Regions from separate parts of the Marinomonas sp. GJ51-14 genome, predicted to be linked through region 1. Evidence: predicted binding sites of a transcription regulator. Region 1 holds the regulator's gene; each other region holds the start of a gene.

The links. Region 1 encodes LexA, which represses DNA repair genes until DNA is damaged. Its sites were predicted from a motif close to TACTGTNTANNTANACAGTA; they were not measured.
Region 2: the regulator LexA is predicted to act here: its motif matches at 1,102-1,121, upstream of recN (DNA repair protein RecN).
Region 3: the regulator LexA is predicted to act here: its motif matches at 5,237-5,256, upstream of AC0L3Y_RS01930 (YebG family protein).

What each region holds. Positions count from the first base shown of each region.
Region 1 is NZ_CM147879.1:2,920,290-2,927,706, forward strand. It holds gene AC0L3Y_RS13885 (DUF6586 family protein) at 1-357, shown strand, start outside; gene AC0L3Y_RS13890 (hypothetical protein) at 360-629, shown strand; gene lexA (transcriptional repressor LexA) at 726-1,349, opposite strand; gene dinG (ATP-dependent DNA helicase DinG) at 1,419-3,542, shown strand; partial or broken gene AC0L3Y_RS13905 (DEAD/DEAH box helicase) at 3,668-5,033, shown strand; gene AC0L3Y_RS13910 (protein adenylyltransferase SelO) at 5,062-6,483, shown strand; gene AC0L3Y_RS13915 (NAD(P)H-dependent glycerol-3-phosphate dehydrogenase) at 6,527-7,417, shown strand, end outside.
Region 2 is NZ_CM147879.1:1,665,551-1,672,967, forward strand. It holds gene recN (DNA repair protein RecN) at 1-1,075, opposite strand, end outside; gene grpE (nucleotide exchange factor GrpE) at 1,259-1,837, shown strand; gene dnaK (molecular chaperone DnaK) at 1,939-3,858, shown strand; gene dnaJ (molecular chaperone DnaJ) at 4,050-5,177, shown strand; gene AC0L3Y_RS08080 (uridine kinase family protein) at 5,220-5,831, opposite strand; gene AC0L3Y_RS08085 (uridine kinase) at 5,959-6,516, shown strand; gene AC0L3Y_RS08090 (DUF3392 domain-containing protein) at 6,552-6,881, shown strand; gene AC0L3Y_RS08095 (glyceraldehyde-3-phosphate dehydrogenase) at 7,145-7,417, shown strand, end outside.
Region 3 is NZ_CM147879.1:387,869-395,285, forward strand. It holds gene AC0L3Y_RS01900 (NYN domain-containing protein) at 1-903, opposite strand, end outside; gene AC0L3Y_RS01905 (class II fumarate hydratase) at 1,070-2,446, opposite strand; gene AC0L3Y_RS01910 (hypothetical protein) at 2,465-2,818, opposite strand; gene AC0L3Y_RS01915 (FKBP-type peptidyl-prolyl cis-trans isomerase) at 3,071-3,550, opposite strand; gene AC0L3Y_RS01920 (DUF1439 domain-containing protein) at 3,692-4,279, opposite strand; gene AC0L3Y_RS01925 (mechanosensitive ion channel family protein) at 4,285-5,151, opposite strand; gene AC0L3Y_RS01930 (YebG family protein) at 5,279-5,710, shown strand; gene AC0L3Y_RS01935 (aspartyl/asparaginyl beta-hydroxylase domain-containing protein) at 5,814-6,785, shown strand; gene AC0L3Y_RS01940 (ABC transporter ATP-binding protein) at 6,984-7,417, shown strand, end outside.

The DNA of each region.
Region 1 (7,417 bases):
TCGGCTATTTTTCAACTGAGAAGTGCTCTTAATGGTTTATTGAAAGAAGTTTGCCTTTCTTATTCTTTGTCTGGGTCGTTGGATGTGGATAAGCTTTTAATTGAAGCTGAGAATAAGCAAATGGTGGTTCCAGTATTAAGTGAATTGTCGAACTTATTATCTCAGCCTAACTCTTGGTGTAGTCAATTGAATCAAGCTTATTTGGTGCAGCTGGAGTGTCGTGCTTCTATGGTTGCGATTGAAAAGGGTGATAATCTAATTGGCAGAGGGAGTGACGCTGGAGCTTCAGTAAGTTTCTATTTGGCCAAGTTAGTTGAGTTAGTGTTGCGTTTTAGAGAAGAGTCATCAGAGTATTGAGTATGAAAGAGTCCTACCTAGAAATTGTTGAGCTGGATAACGGCGATATTGTTTTACGTCCAGTCAGTGAGAGTGGTGAGGAAACGTTGCCATTAGCAACATTGAATATTTCGGATGATACTAAATCTTATTTGAAAGATCGTTATTTTGAGTTGGCAAAATGCATGTTTCATGCTGGCATTGATTTTGTGTATTCAGAAGAAACTCTCTTTGATGAAGATTTTGAACACCCAGAAGAAATAGAAGAGCTTAGACCTAAAATTTTGCATTAGTCCTTTGTTTTTTTACAGAATAAATAAAAGTCGAAATATTAAAAAGGCGAAGCATCTGCTTCGCCTTTTTAATGATTTTAAGATCAATTTTTAGCGTTAAAGGCCTTGTCGTATTACACCAACAGAAAGGCCTTCAATTGCAAAATCTTCACTTTCTAAATCGACAATAATATCGTTGAACTCTTCGTTCTCAGGAATGAGTCGAACAATGCTGCCTTTTTGCTCAAAACGTTTTACAGTGACTTCGTCACCAATACGAGCGACAACAATTTGTCCATTATGGACAGTGCTGGTTTTATGAACGGCCAATAAGTCGCCTTCCATAATACCGATGTTTTTCATGCTGGTTCCTGAAACAGACAGAAAATAATCTGCTTGAGGGGAAAACATACTTGGCGGTATGTTGACATGAGAGGCGATGTTTTCCTGAGCTAAAATAGGAAAGCCTGCAGCTACCTTTCCAATGATAGGCAAGCCTAGATCTTCTGCTTGCTCATCGTTAGATGCTTGATCGACTACACGTATGCCTCGTGAGGCGCCAGATAGCATTTCTATTGCCCCTTTTTTACATAGGGCTTTTAAATGTTCTTCGGCAGCGTTGGGGGATTTGAATCCAAGGCGGCGTGCGATTTCTGCTCTAGTAGGTGGAAACCCGGTTTCACTAATAAATTCGCGAATGGTTTCTAGTACGTCAGATTGTCTTTTGGTTAATTTAATCATAAGGAGTCTGGTTGTTTATACAGTAACTGTTATTATATACAGCTTTCTTAACTAATCTCAATAATATAAATGCTTTCAGACGAACTAAAAAAACAAATTCAACTTGCGTACCGAGCTTCTTTGGATGCGAAGTCCCATAAACCGAGAGCTGGACAGCGCCAGATGATAGGCGCTATTGCTCGTACATTGGGAAATATTAAACAAGGTTCTGAAGGTGAAAGGCTGGATGAAAAGCATGTTGCTGTCATTGAGGCAGGAACAGGGACAGGTAAAACCCTCTCTTATTGCTTAGCGACAATACCCATTGCTAAGGCTCGCGGCTTAAAATTGGTTATCTCAACAGCTACTGTTGCATTGCAAGAACAGATTCTTCATAAAGAGTTGCCTGATTTGCTTGAGCATACAGAATTAAATTTCAAATACACTCTCGCTAAAGGTAGAGGGCGTTATTTGTGTTTGAATAATCTGGAGGGCTTTTTAGGGGCAGAAGAGCAGGCGATAGACGATATGTTTGCCGGGCTTTTTGAGCAGCATCTGCAATCAGATGATGTTAATACAGTCTTGTACCAAGAAATGGATGCGGCATTAGAAAAAGGCGATTGGGATGGCGATAAAGATAATTGGGCTGGAATTATTCGTGATCAAGATTGGCGCCGTTTAACGACTGATCATCAACAATGTACTAATCGTAATTGCGCTAACTATTCCGCTTGTCCTTTCTTTAAAGCAAGAGCAGAGATTGAGGTGGCCGATGTAATTGTTGCAAACCATGACTTGGTTTTAGCTGATCTTTCACTTGGTGGTGGGGCAATTTTATCTGCGCCCAAAGAAACTATTTATGTATTTGATGAGGGCCATCATCTCCCAGATAAGGCTATTGGTCATTTTCGACATGAAGTACGGTTGCAACAAAGTATTGCTTGGCTTCGTCAGCTCGAAAAAAATCTAGTTAATTTAAAACAAGAACTAACAGACGACGTCAGTTTGACTGGGCAGTTACTGTTAAAAATTCCTCAGCAAATACAGAGTATTGTGAATTTCATCCAATACGCGCAGCAAGGCTTAGCACCTTATATACAAGGGTTGGGTTTAGATCAGGAGAATAATCAGCATCGTTTTGAATTTGGTTTGATCCCTGATGAACTGCGCCAGCTGGCTTACAGTTTGCAAACTTCTTATCAGAAACTATTTAACAACATCGAAAGTATTCAAGATGAATGTAAAAAAACCAAACAAAATGAAGGTATGGGGGTAACGCCAGAAACAGCGGAAACATGGCAACCTATTTTGGGTGTGATTCTTGGTCGATTGGAGCAGTGTGTTGGTTTGTGGCGCTTGTATTCTACAGTGGATGATCAGAATTATCCGCCGAATGCGCGTTGGTTGGTGTTGTCTGGGCAAGGGATGGAGCAAGATATAGAGCTTGGTGGGTCACCAATTCTTGCTGCAAACACCTTAAGGCAACAGTTGTGGGATAAATGTTTTGGTGCTGTTGTTACCTCTGCAACTTTAACCGCATTAAACCAATTTCATCGCTTCAATATGCGCTCAGGTGTGCCTCGTGAAAGTGAGTATTTGCGAGTATTGAGTCCTTTTGATTTTCAAGCTAATGGTTTATTAATTGTTCCTGATATGGAGTATGAGCCTAATCGAGTTGAACAGCACACAGCAGAAATTATTGCCTACTTGAATAAGTTGGTGAATATTGAAAAAGGTAGCCTAGTTTTATTTTCTTCTCGTCGACAAATGGAAGAAGTGTCTTTGTCACTTTCAGATAAGTTAAAAGAAATTTTACTTATGCAGGGCGAGCAATCTAAACGAGTTATTTTAGATTCTCACAAGTCAAGAATTGATGACGGTAAGGGGAGTTTATTATTTGGTCTGGCAAGCTTTGCGGAAGGGGTTGATTTGCCCGGTGATTATTTGTCTTGTGTGTATATTGCCAAAATACCTTTTGCGGTGCCTGATGATCCGGTTGAGGCAACCTTGGCTGAGTGGATTCAGAAACGTGGTGGTAATCCTTTCATGGAAATTACCATACCAGATGCTTCTTTACGTTTAGTTCAGGCGACTGGTCGTTTATTGAGAAATGAAAAAGATTCAGGCGAAATACATATTTTAGATAAGAGATTGAAAACGAAACGTTACGGCACGCAGTTAATAAACAGCTTGCCACCATATAGATATCAATAAGTTGCTTTAACAAAGCGTAAGCAAAGGGTGATAAAGCCTTATCAATTAGGTACACTCTTTGCACAGTTGATTAATTTCAAACACATAAAACCTTAAAAACATAATAGAAGCGTATAGATTCCAATATGGAAAACCAAATTCAAGAAGTGCCATCAGAAACGACTACAAAACCAAAACGTGCCCGTCGCCCAAGTAAGCGTCCTCGAAATAATGATGAGAAATTAGTCAGTACGCAAACTAATCTAGAGTCTACGGCTGTTGAGGTAGATAAAGTAAAAAGCGACGCGAAAGCCGGTGTTTGGTCTATAGAAGATTTTCCGGTTGCAGAAGTTGAAGGAAAAGTGCGTTTTCATGATTTAAATATTCCAGATCGAGTTATCAAATCTATTGCTGAAATGGGCTTTGAATACTGCAGTGAAATTCAAGCAGAAACTCTGCCAATGACATTGCAAGGTTACGATATTATTGGTCAGGCTCAAACAGGTACAGGCAAAACCGCTGCTTTCTTGATCGCTATGATCAGTGATTTCTTAGATTATCCATTAGAAGAAAAGCTGCGCTAACAATTTGGCTCGTGGCCTAATTATCGCTCCAACACGAGAGTTGGCGTTACAGATTGCAGATGAAGCTGAAAAACTGACTTCTAATTGCCATTTGAATGTTGTTTCTTTGGTAGGTGGTTTGAGCTACGAAAAGCAAAAAATCGCATTAGAAACCGAGAACGTGGATATTTTGGTTGCTACGCCAGGTCGCTTGTTGGACTTTGCGCGAAACCGTAAAGTCCAATTGGGCAAGGTTGAGTGCCTTGTTCTAGATGAAGCTGACCGTATGTTGTCTATGGGCTTTATTCCTGATGTAAAAAGCATTATACGTATGACACCGCAGAAAGAAGTTAGACAAACTATGTTGTTTAGTGCAACTTTCCCAAAAGATGTACAGGCGCTTGCCCAGCAATGGACTTATTTTCCAAAAGAAGTATCAGTGGTTCCTAAAGAGGCAACGAACCAAAATATCGATCAGGTGATTTATACCGTTGAGGCGGATCAAAAATGGCCGGTATTGAAGCAGCTTATTGAAAAAAATGGTGGTCAACGCACTATTATATTTGCTAATCGACGTGATGAAACTCGTGATCTGTATGAGCGTTTGCGTAAGGCTAATATCAACTGTGCGATTCTGTCTGGTGAAGTTGCCCAGGATAAGCGGGTTAAAACACTGAAAAACTTTAAGGAAGGTATTATCCAAGTTCTCGTTGCAACGGATGTTGCTGGTCGAGGTATTCATGTGGATAATGTTGAGTTGGTTGTTAATTACGCCTTACCTGAAGACCCTGAAGATTATGTACACCGTATTGGTCGTACTGGTCGTGGTGGTGAAATGGGCAAATCTGTAAGCTTCGCAAGTGAAGATGATGCTTTCATGATTCCAGAGATTGAGAGAGTCGTAGGTGAGAGTATTCGCTGTGAATATATGGTTGATATATCTCAATAAACATCGCTTACTTTTTAAGTGAGATAAGATGAATTTAGAACATCACTTTTCAAAGCTGGGCGATATGTTTTCTTCAAAAACAGTTGTCCAGCCACTTCTTGAGCAGCGATTGGTTGAGTTTAATCAATCGCTTGCTACATTTTTATCTATTAATATTAAATCCCCTCAGACTAAGCGCTTATTAAGTGGTGAAGAAAAGTTACCGAATACTTTAAGCATGGTTTATGCAGGTCATCAATTTGGCGGGTTTTCACCTCAGCTTGGTGATGGTCGAGGTGTGCTGTTGGGCGAAGTGCGAGGTCGAGATGGTCTTTTATATGATTTACATATGAAAGGAGCGGGCCCTACACCTTATTCCCGTCGTGGCGATGGTCGTGCTGTCCTACGCTCTTGTATTCGTGAGTATCTAGCAAGCGAAGCTATGTCTGCGTTATCAATTCCTACATCCCGTGCGTTAGGACTTTACGATAGTCGCGAAGCTGTTTATCGCGAACAACCAGAAGCTGGTGCTATGTTGTTAAGAGTTGCTCAAGGGCATATCCGCTTTGGCCATTTCGAATACTTTTTTTATCAGGGTAAACAAGAGCAGCTTGATGAGTTGATTGATTATTGCCTTGAGCATTATTACCCAGACTGTTTGGCGACAGATACCCCATTAGAGAATATGCTCAAGGAAGTTGTGAAGAGAACAGCTCGAATGATAGCGAAATGGCAGTCAGTCGGCTTTCAACATGGCGTTATGAATACGGATAATTTTTCATTTACCGGCGAAACTATCGATTATGGCCCTTATGGTTTCATGGAAGACTATGAGCCAGATTGGGTATGTAACCATTCGGATCATGAAGGGCGTTATGCTTTTTCTAGGCAGCCTGGGGTTGGATTATGGAATTTAAATTGTTTGATGCGGTGTTTTTCCAAACATTTGGAAAGGGATCAATTGATTGCTATTTTGCAAGGTTATGAAACTGAACTTCAGGCGCATTATGATACTCTAATGATGAGTAAGTTAGGCTTAAACTCATCTCAAGATATGCACGCATTATTACCTTTATTGTTCACAATTCTAGCCAATGAGAAAATGGATTATTCTGTGTTTTTTAGATTGCTTAGCCATTTTGAAAAAAACAGCTTTGACCTTTTACTTGATGAGGCAATAGATCGTGAGTTACTTCTGAATTGGCTTGAAAGGTATCAAATGGCGCGTGTCACGAATGATCTGGATTGGCAAGAAACCAGTCACTCTATGCTTCAGGTTAATCCGAAATTTATACTAAGAAACTATTTGGCCCATGATGCAATACTTGCAGCAGAACAGGGAGATTACTTACCTTTCAGACATTTATTGAATGTTCTTAGTCATCCGTTTGATGAGCATCCTGAATCCAGTCTACTTGCTCAACGTGCGCCAGAATGGGGTAAGTCATTAGAGGTTAGTTGTTCGTCTTAATTAGGTTTAAGGTGACATTGATGGAAAAAGAGAATTTATTGTTATGAAGCATTCTGTATGTGTATTAGGTGGTGGTAGTTTCGGTACTGCGTTGGCAAATATTATGGCAAATAATGGTCATCAAGTAAGCCAATGGATGCGAAACGAAGAGCAAGTTGAAGAAATTAACCTAACAGGGTTGAATAGTCGTTATTTGCCCAATGCGCCATTGCATCGTGAATTATTGGCAACTAGTAATTTAGAACAAGCGATTCGTGAAAGTGATACGATTTTTGTATCTATTCCTTCTAAGTCTTTTGAGCAGGTTGTAAAAAGAATTGAACCATTATTAACGGCTGATAAATTTTTAATTAGTACAACTAAAGGGTTTAATCCAAACAGATTTGAACTTATGAGTGATATTTTGCGTCGAAACCCTACAACGCAAAAAATTGGTGTGTTGAGTGGTCCAAATTTGGCAAAAGAAATTGCTGCGGGTCAAATGACAGGATCCGTCATTGCAAGTTCAGATGATGAAGTGCGACAGAGGGTGATTGAACTCCTTAAATCCCCAACATTTCGAGTTTATGAAAATAAAGACACTGCAGGTGTTGAGTTGGCCGGGGCTCTAAAAAATATATATGCGATTGTCTGTGGTCTCGCAAAAGCTCTAAATGTGGGTGAAAATACAATGTCGATGATTATGACTCGTAGTTTGGCAGAGATGAGCCGTTTTGCAGTGCATTTTGGTGCAAATCCAATGACTTTTTTGGGCTTAGCTGGAATGGGAGATTTAATTGCAACTTGTACTTCACCGTTAAGTCGTAATTATCGCGTTGGTTTTGCTATCGGTTCTGGGCAGAATTTAGAGGAAACAATTACCGCTATAGGTGAAGTGGCGGAAGGTGTGAATACGTTAAAGATGGTAGTGGAAGAGGCTCACAAACATGGTTTG
Region 2 (7,417 bases), 1.3 Mb from region 1:
CTGTAAGTTTTTCATAGGCTTGTTCTTCCTTCTCTTTCAACGATTCTAGGCTTTCATCGCTCCCTTGTAGAGTTGCTAACTCTGCTTCAACGTTTTCTCTTAGCGAAATTAAAGCTTCTGGAAGAACTCTGTGTTTACGAGCTGTTTCGTAAATATCTGATAAGCGTTGTTCTATATCTGTAAGGCGCTCTGGGTTTTGTTCTAAGGTATCTTGATAATGATGGAGGCTGTCTGCAGCCTCTTGGGCTTGAATCAGTGCTGCGTTCATCATTTCTAATGCGCTTTCTAATTCTTTTGTTGCTGGACGAATTTGGCTTGCATTATTTAATGCTTGATGAAGCAATGAGCAAACATTGCCTTCGTCGCTGTCGATTAAAATATTACTGGCTTGGTACGCTTTGAATTGGGAGTCGGCAATGTTAGACAAAAACGTCTGTTCTGTTTCCAGTGTCTCTATCTCACCTTCTTTTAAATCTAACCGTTGCAGCTCTTGTGCTTGATAAGACAAGAGTTGGATTTTAGCGTTTTGTTCAGAAGATCGATTCTGCTGGGCAGAGAGTTCTTCTTTTAATTGTCGCCAAGTTGCATGTTGTGCGCTGACTTTTTTGGTTAGGTCGGTAAGCTGTCCATAATCATCAACTTGCTGTCTTTGGGCATTTTTCTTAAGTAATGACTGATGTTCATGCTGCCCATGAATATCGACTAATTGACTGCCCACTTCTTTTAAATCATTTAATGTACAAGGGCGGCCGTTGATATAGGCCTTTGATCGACCTTCTTTACTTATCACACGGCGTAATATGCAATGCTGATCATGTTCTAAGTCTCTTTCTTCAAGCCATTTATGTACATGTGGATGCAATTGAATGTCAAAGCTTGCGCTGATGTCTGCTTTTTTCTCTCCATGTCTTACAACAGAGGCGTCGGTGCGATCACCTAAGCAAAGCGATAGGGCGTCCACCATGATGGATTTACCCGCACCGGTTTCACCTGAAATAACAGTCATGCCTTGTTTAAACTCAAGTTCTAACGCTTCAACAATGGCGAAATTGGAAATAGCGATGCTAGTCAGCATAGAGGGCCTCAAGAAAGAAAAAATACATATGGTTATTTATACAGTATTTGGTTGTTTTTTGACAAGTGTCGTTAACATATTTAATTCCCATGAAATTAATGCGGTTTTACTGTTGAAAGGTAAAAAGCTGACCCCATATAACCACCACAGAGAATGAATTGTTTCTGTTATTTGGAGTAAAAGATGAGTGAGCAGCAAAAAGATCCTAACCTAGAAACGGAGCCAGATTTGAAAAGCGAAACGCAAAACGAAGCAGTAGAAGAGCTTTTAGAGCCTGAAGCAGAGCTACTAGAAGAAGTTACTGAAAATGATGAGCTTGCGAAAGCATTAGAAGAGGTTGCTCAATATAAAGAAGCAGCACTTCGTGCCCACGCTGACGCACAAAATGTTCGTCGTCGTGCTGAGCAAGATGTTGAAAAAGCGCACAAATTTGGTATTGAAAAATTCGCCAAGTCTATTGTTGGTGTTGCAGATAACCTAGAGCGAGCTTTAGCATCCACGCCAGCAACAGGCGAAGCTGATCTTGTTCGTGAAGGTGTCGAGCTAACACTAAAAGATTTACTTGAAACCCTAGCGCGTTTCGAAGTGAAAGTGGTTGACCCACACGGTGAACCTTTCAACCCTGAGTTGCACCAAGCGATGACTATGGTACCAAATCCAGAATTAGAACCGAACACGGTAATGGATGTAGTACAGAAGGGTTACACGCTTCAAGGTCGCTTATTGCGCCCTGCAATGGTCGTGGTTTCAAGCGCAGCTTAAGTAACTGTCATTTTTTTGACAGTAGACGCTTGAAATACTCAGAAGCGTACCCAAATACAGAACTATCAACGTAACAAACGAATATATTGGAGATACAAACCATGGGTAGAATCATTGGTATTGATTTAGGTACAACGAACTCTTGTGTTGCTGTTTTAGATGGCGAGAAAGCTCGTGTTATTGAAAACGCAGAAGGTGATCGCACCACACCATCTATTGTTGCTTACACAGAAGATGGCGAAATTTTAATTGGTCAGTCTGCAAAACGTCAGGCTGTTACTAACCCAACGAACACAATCTTCGCTGTTAAGCGTTTGATTGGTCGTCGCTTTAAAGATGATGTTGTTCAAAAAGACATCTCTATGGTGCCTTACAAAATTATTGCTGCAGAAAACGGTGATGCTTGGGTTGAAGTAAAAGGCGAGAAAAAAGCGCCACCACAAGTATCTGCTGAAATTCTGAAGAAAATGAAGAAAACAGCGGAAGATTTCTTAGGTGAACCAGTGACAGAAGCGGTTATCACGGTTCCTGCTTACTTCAATGACTCTCAGCGTCAAGCAACAAAAGATGCGGGTAAAATTGCCGGTCTTGAAGTTAAGCGTATCATCAACGAGCCAACAGCGGCTGCCTTGGCTTACGGCCTAGACAAAAATGCTGGTGACTCTACTATCGCGGTTTATGACCTTGGTGGTGGTACGTTCGATATTTCTATCATCGAAATCGCTGATGTTGATGGTGAGAAGCAATTCGAAGTATTGTCTACAAACGGTGATACTTTCCTAGGTGGTGAAGATTTCGACATGCGTGTAATCGAATACCTAGCAGCTGAATTCAAAAAACAGTCTGGTATTGATTTGCACAGTGATCCACTAGCACTACAGCGTTTGAAAGAAGCGGGTGAAAAAGCGAAAGTAGAATTGTCATCTTCTACTCAAACTGAAGTTAACTTGCCTTACATCACAGCGGATGCAACTGGCCCTAAACACTTGAATGTTAAATTGACTCGTTCTAAGTTGGAGTCTTTGGTTGAAGAGCTTGTTATTAAGTCTCTTGAGCCTTGCCGTCAAGCATTAAAAGATGCAGATTTGTCTGCTTCTGATATCGACGAAGTTATCTTGGTTGGTGGTCAAACACGTATGCCATTGGTTCAAGCGAAAGTAACTGAATTCTTCGGTAAAGAGCCACGTAAAGACGTTAACCCTGATGAAGCGGTAGCAATTGGTGCTTCTATTCAAGGTGCGGTATTGGCTGGTGATGTAAAAGATGTTCTTCTTCTAGACGTTACGCCTTTGTCTCTTGGTATCGAGACTATGGGTGGCGTGATGACAGCGTTGATCGAGAAAAATACAACGATCCCAACGAAGAAATCACAAACTTTCTCTACAGCAGAAGATAACCAAAATGCAGTAACTATCCACGCATTGCAAGGAGAACGTAAACAAGCGTCTCAGAATAAATCTCTAGGTCGTTTCGACTTGGCTGATATTCCACCTGCTCCACGTGGTGTGCCACAAATCGAAGTAAGTTTCGATATCGATGCGAACGGTATCTTGAGTGTATCAGCGAAAGATAAAGCGACAGGTAAAGAACAGTCTATCGTTATTAAAGCGTCTTCTGGTCTAAGTGACGAAGAAGTTGAAAAAATGGTTCAAGATGCTGAAGCAAATGCTGAAGAAGATCGTAAGTTTGAAGAGCTTGTACAAGTTCGCAACACAGCTGACGGTATGATTCACGCGACGCGTAAAACTTTGACTGATGCTGGCGATAAAGCAACAGAAGAAGAGAAAACAGCGATTGAAACAGCTATCACAGAACTTGAAGAAGCATTAACGTCTAATGACAAAGAGCAAATCGAAGAGAAAACTAATGCGTTGACTCAAGCATCTGGCTCTTTGGCTCAGAAAATGTATGCCGAAGCTGAAGCTGCTGGTGCAGAACAACCTGCTGAAGGTGAGCAAGCTTCATCTCAGGATGATGCTGTAGATGCAGAATTCGAAGAAGTAAAAGACGATAAAAAATAAGCGTTAAACCTTATTTCATAGCCCCTTTATTGGGGCTGTTTACAGGAAGCACGGTTTAGCACCGTGCTTTGCTGTATACAAAGCTTATAAGTAAGCACGTTCCATTAGATTTTATAAATTTAGATATTATAAACTCAGACTTTTCAATTCAGGCTTTTTAATTCAGGCTTTTTAATTCAGGAATTCCTGCAATGAGTAAAAGAGACTATTACGATGTTCTTGGTGTTGCCAAAGGCGCTGATAAAAAAGACATCAAGAAGGCTTATCGCTCTTTAGCGAATAAGTATCATCCAGATAAAAACCCAGACAATCCAGAAGCGCTTGAGAAGTTCAAAGAGCTTGCTGAAGCCTATGAAATCTTGTCTTCCGATGACAAACGTGAAGCCTATGACCGGTTTGGTCATGAAGGTGTTAACGGTCAGGGTGGTGGTTACGGCGGCGGTGCTGGTGCTGGTGGTTTTAGTGATATTTTTGGTGATGTATTTGGTGACATTTTTGGTGGCGGTGGCGGTGGTCAAAGCCGAACACGTCGTGGATCCGATTTACGTTACACATTAGAGCTTGACCTTGAACAAGCGGTTTGGGGGTGCGAGGAAAAAATTCGTATACCAACTCTGACTAACTGTAAGAAATGTGACGGTTCTGGTGCAAAGAAAGGCTCAACACCGAAAACCTGTGGAACATGTGGTGGCGCAGGCCAAGTTCGTATGTCACAAGGTTTTTTCTCGGTTCAGCAAGCGTGTCCAGAGTGTCATGGTCAAGGTCAGGTTATTTCTGATCCATGTCCAGACTGCCATGGTCAAGGCCGTACTCAAGAGTACAAAACACTTAATGTTAAAATTCCTGCAGGTGTTGATACTGGTGATCGTATTCGTTTGTCGGGTGAAGGTGAAGCTGGAGCTCAAGGTGGCCCAGCGGGTGACTTGTTCGTTCAAGTGTCTGTAAAACCTCATAACATTTTTGAACGTGATGGTGCGAATTTATACTGTGAAGTGCCAATTAGTTTCACTACTGCAGCGTTAGGTGGTGAAATCGATGTGCCGACATTAGATGGTCGAGTGCGTTTGAAAGTAACGGCTGAATGCCAGACGGGCAAATTGTTCCGTCTTCGCGGTAAGGGTGTTAAACCTGTTCGTGGTGGTCCAGTAGGTGATTTGATTTGTAAGGTGGTTATTGAAACACCTGTGAATCTTACTGCTCGTCAAAAAGAGCTGTTCACTGAATTGTCTGAAAGTATGGGGGAGGGTACGAATCACTCGCCTAAACAGAAAAGCTGGTTTGATGGCGTAAAACGCTTCTTCGATGATATTAAGAAGTAAGCGATTTACGAGGTAAAACTAGAGTAAAACTAAAAAGGGCGCCTATTTGGCGCCTTTTTCTTTTAGTAGGTAATCGATGTGGTTACGTAGTAAGTTCGCTGCATTAGTGAAGCTTTTATTATTTGGAATAATAAAGTCAGCTTTGCTACGAATATCGATTGTTTTCAGTGATGCTTGACGAACATGGCGCATGTAGCGACTGGTTACTTCATTTACGTCCCGTCCACGTTCTGCAATATCACGCTTTAAGCGTCGTACAATAGCTATATCCATGTCGGTATCGACAAATAGTAGGTAATCAACGGCATCACGAATTCCTGGGTCCTGGAACATCATGTGGCCTTCTACCAGAACAACGTGTGTAGGGTCTAGGTTACGGTAACCAACACGCTTATGTTGAGAATGATCATAAACTGGGATTTCATTAGGCTCTTGTCTATTTTTACAGTTATGAATAGCAAGTGTTAGGCTTTCAAGGTCTAGCGAGCTTAGGTCATCAAAGTTGTAAACATCTGGGTCAATACTGCCACATCCATTGTAGAAACTGTCTTGGCAAAGAATGCTTATCTTATCGTCTTGGCCTTCTGCCAAAAGAGAACAGAGTCGGCTTTTTCCGCTCCCGGATACGCCTGTGATGCCAATAACAAGTGCCATAAATTACCTCAGAAAATAAAGTTTCAGTGCTCCTTGAGTTGAAGGAGTTTATAGTGTTGTATTATATATCAGGTTCGATGCTTTTTGCCTGCTAAACTGGATGACTATACTTAATAGGGAATGATTAATGACGAGAAAAAGTATACTTGCTTTGTTTGTGTTTATGATGAGCACTCTTTTTGTTGGTCTGGTGTCCGCAAATACAGTAAATAGTCCAAAGCCTCGTCTTTCTGCTAGTGCCAAGCTTTTTGGTTTACCACTTAATAATTTAGCTTTGCCCAGATTAGAGAAGCATTTGAGTGAAATGGGGCTACAAAGTTATCCTTCTTATAAAGATGGTGTAGTGAGTTATAGTTTAGGTCCTGAGGGGATTCTAGGTGTTACAGATGCTACTGTGCTGTCAAACTCTTCTGGTTATATAAAACAAGCTCTTTTATCTGGTGTGGTACAAAGTAATAAAAAGCGTAAAGCATTAGGTGATTTATTGCTAAAAAGATACGGCACACCTAATGATGGCCAATTAGCTGATGGTTTGGGTCATGCTGCTTGGTTATTTAAGGATGGCACAAAAATTGAGCTAAATAATAGTACGTTTGATGTGTCTATTTTGTATGTTGATGAGCGCCCACGGGTAGCAAATCATACTGGAAAAATTGATGTCGAAGCCTTATCTCGAAAAAAATAGTCATTCCACCTTATTGATCGTGTAGTTAATTATTTATGTTTATTTTTGATCTCAATCTTCGTTTGGCGTATTTCATCCAACCTCATCTTTATGATATTTCTTTAGCTTTAGTGGCTACTTGTTTGGTTATTTATGGTGATAAAATTAATGGCTATTTGAAGAGGCTGGTGTCTTCTTGGATATTTATTGCCAGAGTCAGCGCTTTTATTCTGATGTGTACCTTTGGTTATGGTTTGTTGACCTTGTGGGGGCAGCCGTTAATTTATTGGGCTATTACGCATGTCGATTTGGCTTACCGTCCTATCTTGGTCTTCGGGAGTTTTTGTTTATTAGGCATTTTGGCGGAAAGAAAGCGTCATTTGTAAAATAATTTATGAAAGTTACTGTCAGTTTATGTTGCCAAATTACTACATAACCTCGATGTTTATGCTCTAAGTGAGTTTAGTCTTGTGATTATGTAGTAAAGTTTCTAACCCTTTCTCTTTATTTCGTTATTTCTCTAAAAAAATACTCTAAATACCGGTTTTTAAAGGTTTTTCGTAGTCTTCTTACAATTTGTTTTTGTTTATTCTCGACGTTAAACTGCGTTCATACTTTGATATAGCAGCGTCTTTCTTGGGGGCAAATAATGACAAATACTTGGTTACAGACACTTGCACAGGCGGAATCAATGATTCCTCTTTTGGGCAAACTTGGGCGTGAAAAATCAGTGAAAGTTGAATTGGCTGGAAATACATTAATGGCTGATTCTGTTACTGGTTTAATGGCGGCTTTTGATCAGCATCCTGAATTGGATCTTGATCAAGTCTATCAAGTGTTAGAGCAGGTATTAGCCAGTGATGTGACTCAAACTGTTGTTGAGTTGGAGTCTTTGGTTGCTGAAGCTGATGTCGCTTCCGTA
Region 3 (7,417 bases), 1.2 Mb from region 1:
TAACCAATACTCGTCATCCATTAGCTGATCAGGAGCTAATGGCAATGTTGTCAGATCATCGGGAGACGGTTTTTCACTCGATAACCAACGCCATGCTTTAGGTATTGAGGATATGTCTTTCGCTTGCATTAAAGTCGCTAGAATAAGCTCTACTTTCTCAGAATACTTGAACCAACTAGTAGGTCTAAATTGAGGCTTTTTACCATATGAAATTCTATTAGGGAGCAATGATTTTTCTAACTCAGAATCTTCGATAAAAGAGATAGTCCAATCTGCATATTGACTAAGAGACTTATTCACCTTTCTCCCTAACTCTTCCACATTTTTTCTTCTAGACGGAATAACCAAACCAATTTTCACTTTATTTTTTCTGGGAGAAGATTCATTGAACATGCGTATTTTTCTAAGTACAGGAACTAAGTCTGTATCATTGGTAACAAAAACTACTTGCTCTATTGTTTCATCATTCATTACGTCAAAAAGAGCTTCAACTGCGATATTTACATCGCTCTGCTTTTCTTCAAGTTTCCAAACTCTAACTTTATGGCAATTTCTTGGAGCTAGCTCTTGCCCATTTTGGGAGAAGTCTACGTGCGGATAATTTGCTTGGTCTACCGAATAATTACCTTTGATAATATCCAGTTTTTTACCACAATAATTCTGTAAACCTGCATGATAGCTCAACTGATCCTTTAATGAATTTTCATCGTGTGCAACTTTATCATTAATATCAGCAGTGAAATATTTAATGCCCTGACATTCATCAAGATATGAATAAGGTGCACCAGAACGAGCAAAGAGATGTTTTTCAAAAAGAGTGACTAAATCTAGCCATTTGAAGGGAGTATGCTTTAAGCATCCATAATAAAGATTATAGCCATCGATATAAATTCGAGTTTTCAATAGAAGTGCACTCTCTATAAGTCCATTTATAGATATGAAAAAGCCGACTTGCGTCGGCCTTTTCGCCCAGCTCCAGGGGTCGCAATGCCACGCGTGGAAGAAGGGTAAGTGGTAATAGATATATTAATATATCTAAACTAAAAGTAAAGTGAAAATGACCTAGTCTTTATAAGCCTCCATGAGTGAGTTTGGCAGGATCAAGTAGAGCCAACAATTCTTCACGACTTAAGTCTGTATTCTCTTCTGCGACATCTACAACTGGACGCCCTTCTTTATAAGCTTTTTTGGCAATTTCTGCGGCTTTCCCGTAACCAATTATCGGATTCAGCGCAGTTACCAAAATAGGGTTTCGATGCAATGCTTCATTGAGTTTAGCTTCGTTGATCGTCAAGGTAGCGATGGCGTTATCCGCCAACAATTGACCACTGTTTGCCAATAACTTGATGCTGTTTAGTAGGTTCTTAGCTATCATGGGTAACATGACATTTAATTCGAAATTACCGGATTGGCCGCCAATCGTAATCGCGGCGTCATTACCAATGACTTGCGCTGCAACCATCGCCGTTGCCTCTGGAATCACTGGGTTTACCTTGCCAGGCATGATAGATGAACCAGGTTGTAAGGCTTCCAATGTAATTTCACCTAAGCCCGCCAGTGGACCAGAGTTCATCCAACGCAGATCATTGGCAATTTTCATATAAGTCACAGCAACCGCTTTTAACTGACCAGACAAGGCAACGGCCGTATCTTGTGAACCAATCAGAGCGAAGAAGTTCTTGCCCGGAGTGAAGGTCACCTTGGTTAAATCGGACAGTTCTTTCGCAAAAGCGGCGGCAAATTTAGGGTCAGCGTTAATGCCTGTGCCAACCGCGGTGCCGCCTTGTGCAAGCTGAGTCGTTTTGCTTTCTAAATAATGTAGATTATCAATATTGTCCTGTAACTGAGCCGCCCACGCGTGGAAAGTTTGATCAAATCGAACCGGCATGGCATCCATTAAATGAGTCCGGCCTGTTTTTGTGTAATCAGCTAGTGAGTTACCTTTCTCAATAATGGTATCGCGCAAATGAGTCAAAGCGGGCAATAGATGCCCTGTTAACTCTAGTGTTGCACTCACGTGTATGGCGCTTGGGATAACGTCGTTACTGCTTTGGCCAAAATTCACATGGTCATTCGGGCTCACTGTCGAGCCATTATAGGCACTGGCTAATGTAGCGATGACCTCATTTGCATTCATATTGGTACTGGTGCCAGACCCTGTTTGGAAAACATCCACAGGAAAGTGCTGCATAATGTTATCGCTGTCTAATAACTCATCGCAGGCATTTTGGATTGCTTTAGAAACAACGGGAGTTAAGCATTCAAGGGATTCATTAGCACGCGCTGCAGCCGCTTTAATTAGTATGAGAGAACGAATAAAAGCTTCAGGAAGTGTCTCACCGCTAATTGGAAAGTTGTTTATGGCTCTTTGAGTTTGAGCCCCGTAAAGGGCTTTTTCAGGTACATCTAATTCACCCATACTGTCTTTTTCAATACGCATTTTCATTGTTAAATCGTGTCCTTATTACTCAAAAGAAGAAATGAAATAATGGCTCAAGGTGCGAAGACTATGCTCCATTTTGAAATAGCTGCGCGCGTCTTGATAGGTAACGATTAAGCGCTTGAGTTGCGATAAAGGTAAATACACTTTATCCAGACAGGTTTGACGCCAGTGAGGAGCAAGATTGGTGTCACAGACGGTGTCGAGCAACACATTAAATACTCGCTGATGCAGTAGCACAGCGTCAGTAATACTAAGCCGTTCAGCATACTCTTCGGTTAGTTTTAAATAATGATAGAGCACTTCAGGTGAGTCTGCACATTGACCCGCCTGGATGGTTTGTTCAAGCATTGAAAATGGCACCAAATAGCGAGTCATTGTTTTCCCCTTAATAAAATACAAATGATAACTATTATCAATATGTATGCGAACAGGGGATCTGTCAAGTCAGTTGATAACGATTCTTATTAATTAGTAAATATTTACATCTCAAGGTGATTCAAATCAAAAACACTGAGTTCTTGCCTCACTAGCCTAAATACACAAAAGCCCCTGTTACGTCGAACGCAACAGAGGCTTTAAAGATAATACTGAGTGAGGCTTTTGCTCGACGCACCGAGCAAAGGTCTCTTAGTGGTGATGACCACCTACACCATGGGCATGACCATGAGCGATTTCGTCATTGGTTGCTTCACGGGCATCAACAATTTCAATGTTGAATGTCAGATCTTTTCCTGACAATGGGTGATTCAAATCCACTGTCGCGTGCTTCAAGCCTGCTTTGATAATCGTCACTTGGCGCATACCTTTATCCGTTTGAACCATAGCGACCATGCCGGCTTTCCAACGTTTTGCGCCTTGCAAATGTTTGATCGGCATTTGTTGTGTACGGTCTTCATGGCGTTCGCCATAAGCATCTACACTAGGCACAGTCACTTCAAATTCAGCACCAACCTCTTTACCTTCCATAGCTTTCTCAAGGCCGGGGATAACATTGCCGTGACCATGAAGATAAGCCGCTGGCTCTTTACCCGCAGAGGTTTCTAGTAATTCTTCGCCGTGGCGTAAAGTGTAATGAAATTGAACGACTTGATTGTCTGCAATCGACATGGCAGTTTCCTTTTTTTAAAATTCATTGATTAAGCAATACTGCTTATTTTATCGCGGCATTATAAAGGCAGTATGGAAAGTTACCTAGAAAAAATGCCGGAAGCAGTGCGATAGAAAAAGCGCTAGAAAATCAGAACCATGCTAAAAAATAGAAAATTCCAACGCGCCTTCCGTGATGACGATGCTTTTTACGAAAGAAGCTGTACTTTTTTCAAATGGTGAGTGATCAAGTACATACACAGGATTTTCATCAAAATACTGAACCAATGCTTTTTCAAAATCATCGTGCAGTGAACCCAGTGTCGAACGAAGAATTTGCTCATTAAAATTTGACCCTTCAATATCTATCGACGTTATTTTTGGAGCGACCAAATAGACGCGATTTTCTTCAAGGCGAACGCCAGATTCAAAGGACGGCTTTAACTGTGTTGTGATCGAAAACGATTGTCCAAATGCTGTTAGTTGACCTGTCATATCAGAGACAAGATCTACCAGCACTAAACCGCCATCACGCTCGGTTAATTGAATATCAGCAGACCTAACTAATAAATCTAAATTTAATGTATTACCTTCTAAAGTTAGATCAATTTGATTGTTCTGTAGTCCTTCAAGCCGTTTTTCAACTTCTTGATTCAACTCTTCTTCACTAATATGGAAGCTATTACAACCCGTTAAAAGTAAAGAACCGAATAATAAAACACTGAGAGCAAGTTTCTGCGATATTTTCATTTTTATCATTTACTCTGTTGTTTATTTAACTCACAACGTTCATACCAAATCCGCATAAAGTCTTCGGTGACCTTTTGTTCAATCACTACAGCCTCATCTGTCGGGCAAAACAATGAGACTGTAAATACGTTATAGCCATCTTGGGTTGTGGTGATCCGAACACGCGGTTCTGGCCCAGAAATATTAATGTCCAAGCGCTTCTCAATAAGACTGTTATAACGAATCGCCACCTCATGAAAATGCTCGCTATATTCACGTATATTGGCCAAAATTTGTTCTTTAATATCAAACAGATTCACCGTATCGGTATTGCGTAAAATAGAAAAGGTATGAGTCACATAACGACGCATGTAGTTTAGGTTTTGTACTGTATGAACCAAGAGCACACTATTTGGAACAACCGTGGTTCGCCCTGTATAGGCGTAACTTCCTCCTTTTAGGTCTACTTCAAATAAAGTCGTAGAAAGCCAGTCACTGTCTGTTACCTCGCCTTCATAGTTAGCAATACGAATCCAATCGCCAACTTGATAAGGTCGCGTGCTAGCGCGATAAAAGGCACCAACAATACAGGCAATAAATTCTTTTGTTGCGATAACCAAAGCCACCATAAAAGCAGCAATAGAAATGGCGATATTTTGTAACTCAGATGACCAAATTAAAATGAAGCCAACCACCAAAAAAAGGTTAAAAATATTATCGACTGTATTGATACGTTGACGTTTTTTATCGTGCTCAATATTTTGATTTAAACGAATTAAACGTTTCGTATAACGACGCACAATATAAAACAGCAAAGCCCAAGCAATGGTTAATGCCACTTCAACATGATCTGTAATGATAGATAAATCTAATTGGGAAAAATCAAATTGCATAAAACCTGTTCCTTTCTCTGGATCGCCACTTTAACAAGCATTACAGCGTTCAACAAATAAAAGCACTAGACAAAACAAAAAATAATACTGTATATTCATACAGTATTATTTTCTCACGAGGTGGGTTATGCCTGTAGTTATTCAATATGTTGTAGAACGCGATGGAATCGAAAAAATGACTTTTATTTCAAAAGCAGATGCTGATGCGTACGATAAGTTATTAGACACAGCAGAAATGCTTTATTCAATTTTGGATCAAAGCAACCTAGCTGGTGATCAGAATCAAAAAGAAGCCTTATCTATGTATCTCGCAGAGAACAAAGACGCGCTTTTAGATGCTTTAGGATCAAAGAAGAAAAACACATCGAAATCAAAAAAGATCAATAACAAAGAAACAGACTCTGTTAAACAACTTGATTTAGCAGACGCGGCACCAAAAAAACCGTTAGAAGATTTAATCATAGAGCCGGACGAAGAAACCTTATACGAAGAAGAGGAAAATATAGTCCTGTTCGATCAAGATGAAAGCGATGACATAATCGAAAGCGATGCTGCATAACGCAGTATCGCTTTTCTCTTAAAACATTAACTCAATACTGTTCACATTCCATTCATTTTAGTAAATACTAAGTAAAAACTTAGTAAGGATACGGATTCTTAAAATGAATATTGCAGTTATGTTGCTAGTTATCGCTGTCTTCAGCGCTTGCTCTATGTTTTATATTTACACTTATCGAGGTAATACTCGCTACGTATCGTGGACAGAATACCTTAGAAAGGGCTGGCCTATTTTTGCGCCACTTAACTGTCTTTTATATTTATTTTCAAATAAGAAAGTTCGCCGCCCTATTATTGATACCCTTCAATACAAAGACTTAGATGAGCTAAGAGCAAACTGGGAAGTCATTCGTGATGAAGCCCTGGCGCTTCAACAGGAAGGCGAATTAGAAAGCATTAACGCCCTCGGCTCTGATGCCTATTATGACGTTGGTTTCAGAACCTTCCATAAATATGGCTGGAGAAAGTTTTATCTAAAATGGTATGGCTATACTCATACATCAGCACAAAATCGTTGCCCAAGAACCGTTGAAATTCTTAGTAAAGTTAAAAACATCAATGGTGCAATGTTTGCCTTTATGCCAGCTAACTCAGAACTCACTCGCCACCTTGATCCTGTTGCGTGCTCTCTGCGTTACCATTTGGGCCTAGAGACACCAAACAGTGATGATTGTTTTATCAACATTGATGGCGAGCAATACTCATGGCGCGATGGTAAAGATCTTTTGTTTGATGAAACCTACATACACTTTGTAAAAAACAACACAGAGCAAAGTCGACTCATCTTAATGTGTGACTTTAATCGCCCTGTTAATATCTTCGGTAAAATCATTAACTTCTGTTACAAAATTCTAATGAGAGCTTCAGTTGTACCTAATACCAATGAAGACAAAGGCGGCTTGGCGAATAGAATATTTAAATCTGTAGCGCCTCTTTTACAAAAAAGTAAGGAACTCAAAAAAACCAACAGAAAAGCTTACAAACGTCTGAAATACTTCGTTAATGGCACTATTATTTTGCTCTTAGTTGGATTAATTATTGGGGTCATCCAGTTTATTTCGTGGCTAGTTTTATAAAGAAAAGCTAAAAATTGAAGAGAAGCAAAAGTTCAAAGCTGCTTTGCCTATGCTTCTCTTCACTCCCTTCCTAATATCAAAATCCTTCATGCCTATTAAGCCACTAACATATTGTTAAACATGGTTTACATAGCTAAAAATATGAGCATTGCCTTATAATATTTACTACCTCATAACCAAACTATCAGAAGGTCATCCATGAAGCCTGCTGCCTCGCCTAAAAACTCTGTCGACAAAAATATGTTAGGTGTTTTCCGTTACAGCCGTCGTGCAATTGAATTGGTTTGGCAAACGTCTCCTGCATTAACCATAGGATTAGCGATTGCGACGTTGATTGCTGGTGTCTTACCTGCAGCCATGGCGTATGTGGGACAACTGATTGTTGATGCGGTGCTTGCCGCCATGGAAACCTATAAGCAAGACCAGACTCTGCATTATCAAACCGCTTTAAACTATGTGGTACTGGAAGGAATTTTAGTGCTGATTATTGCTGCAGCACAACGGGCACTCACGGCTCAGCAAGCGATTCTACAAGGGTTATTAGGTCAGAAAGTAAACATGCTGATCTTAGAAAAAGCACAAAATCTGACTTTATCGCATTTTGAAGATTCTGAGTTTTACGACAAGTTAGT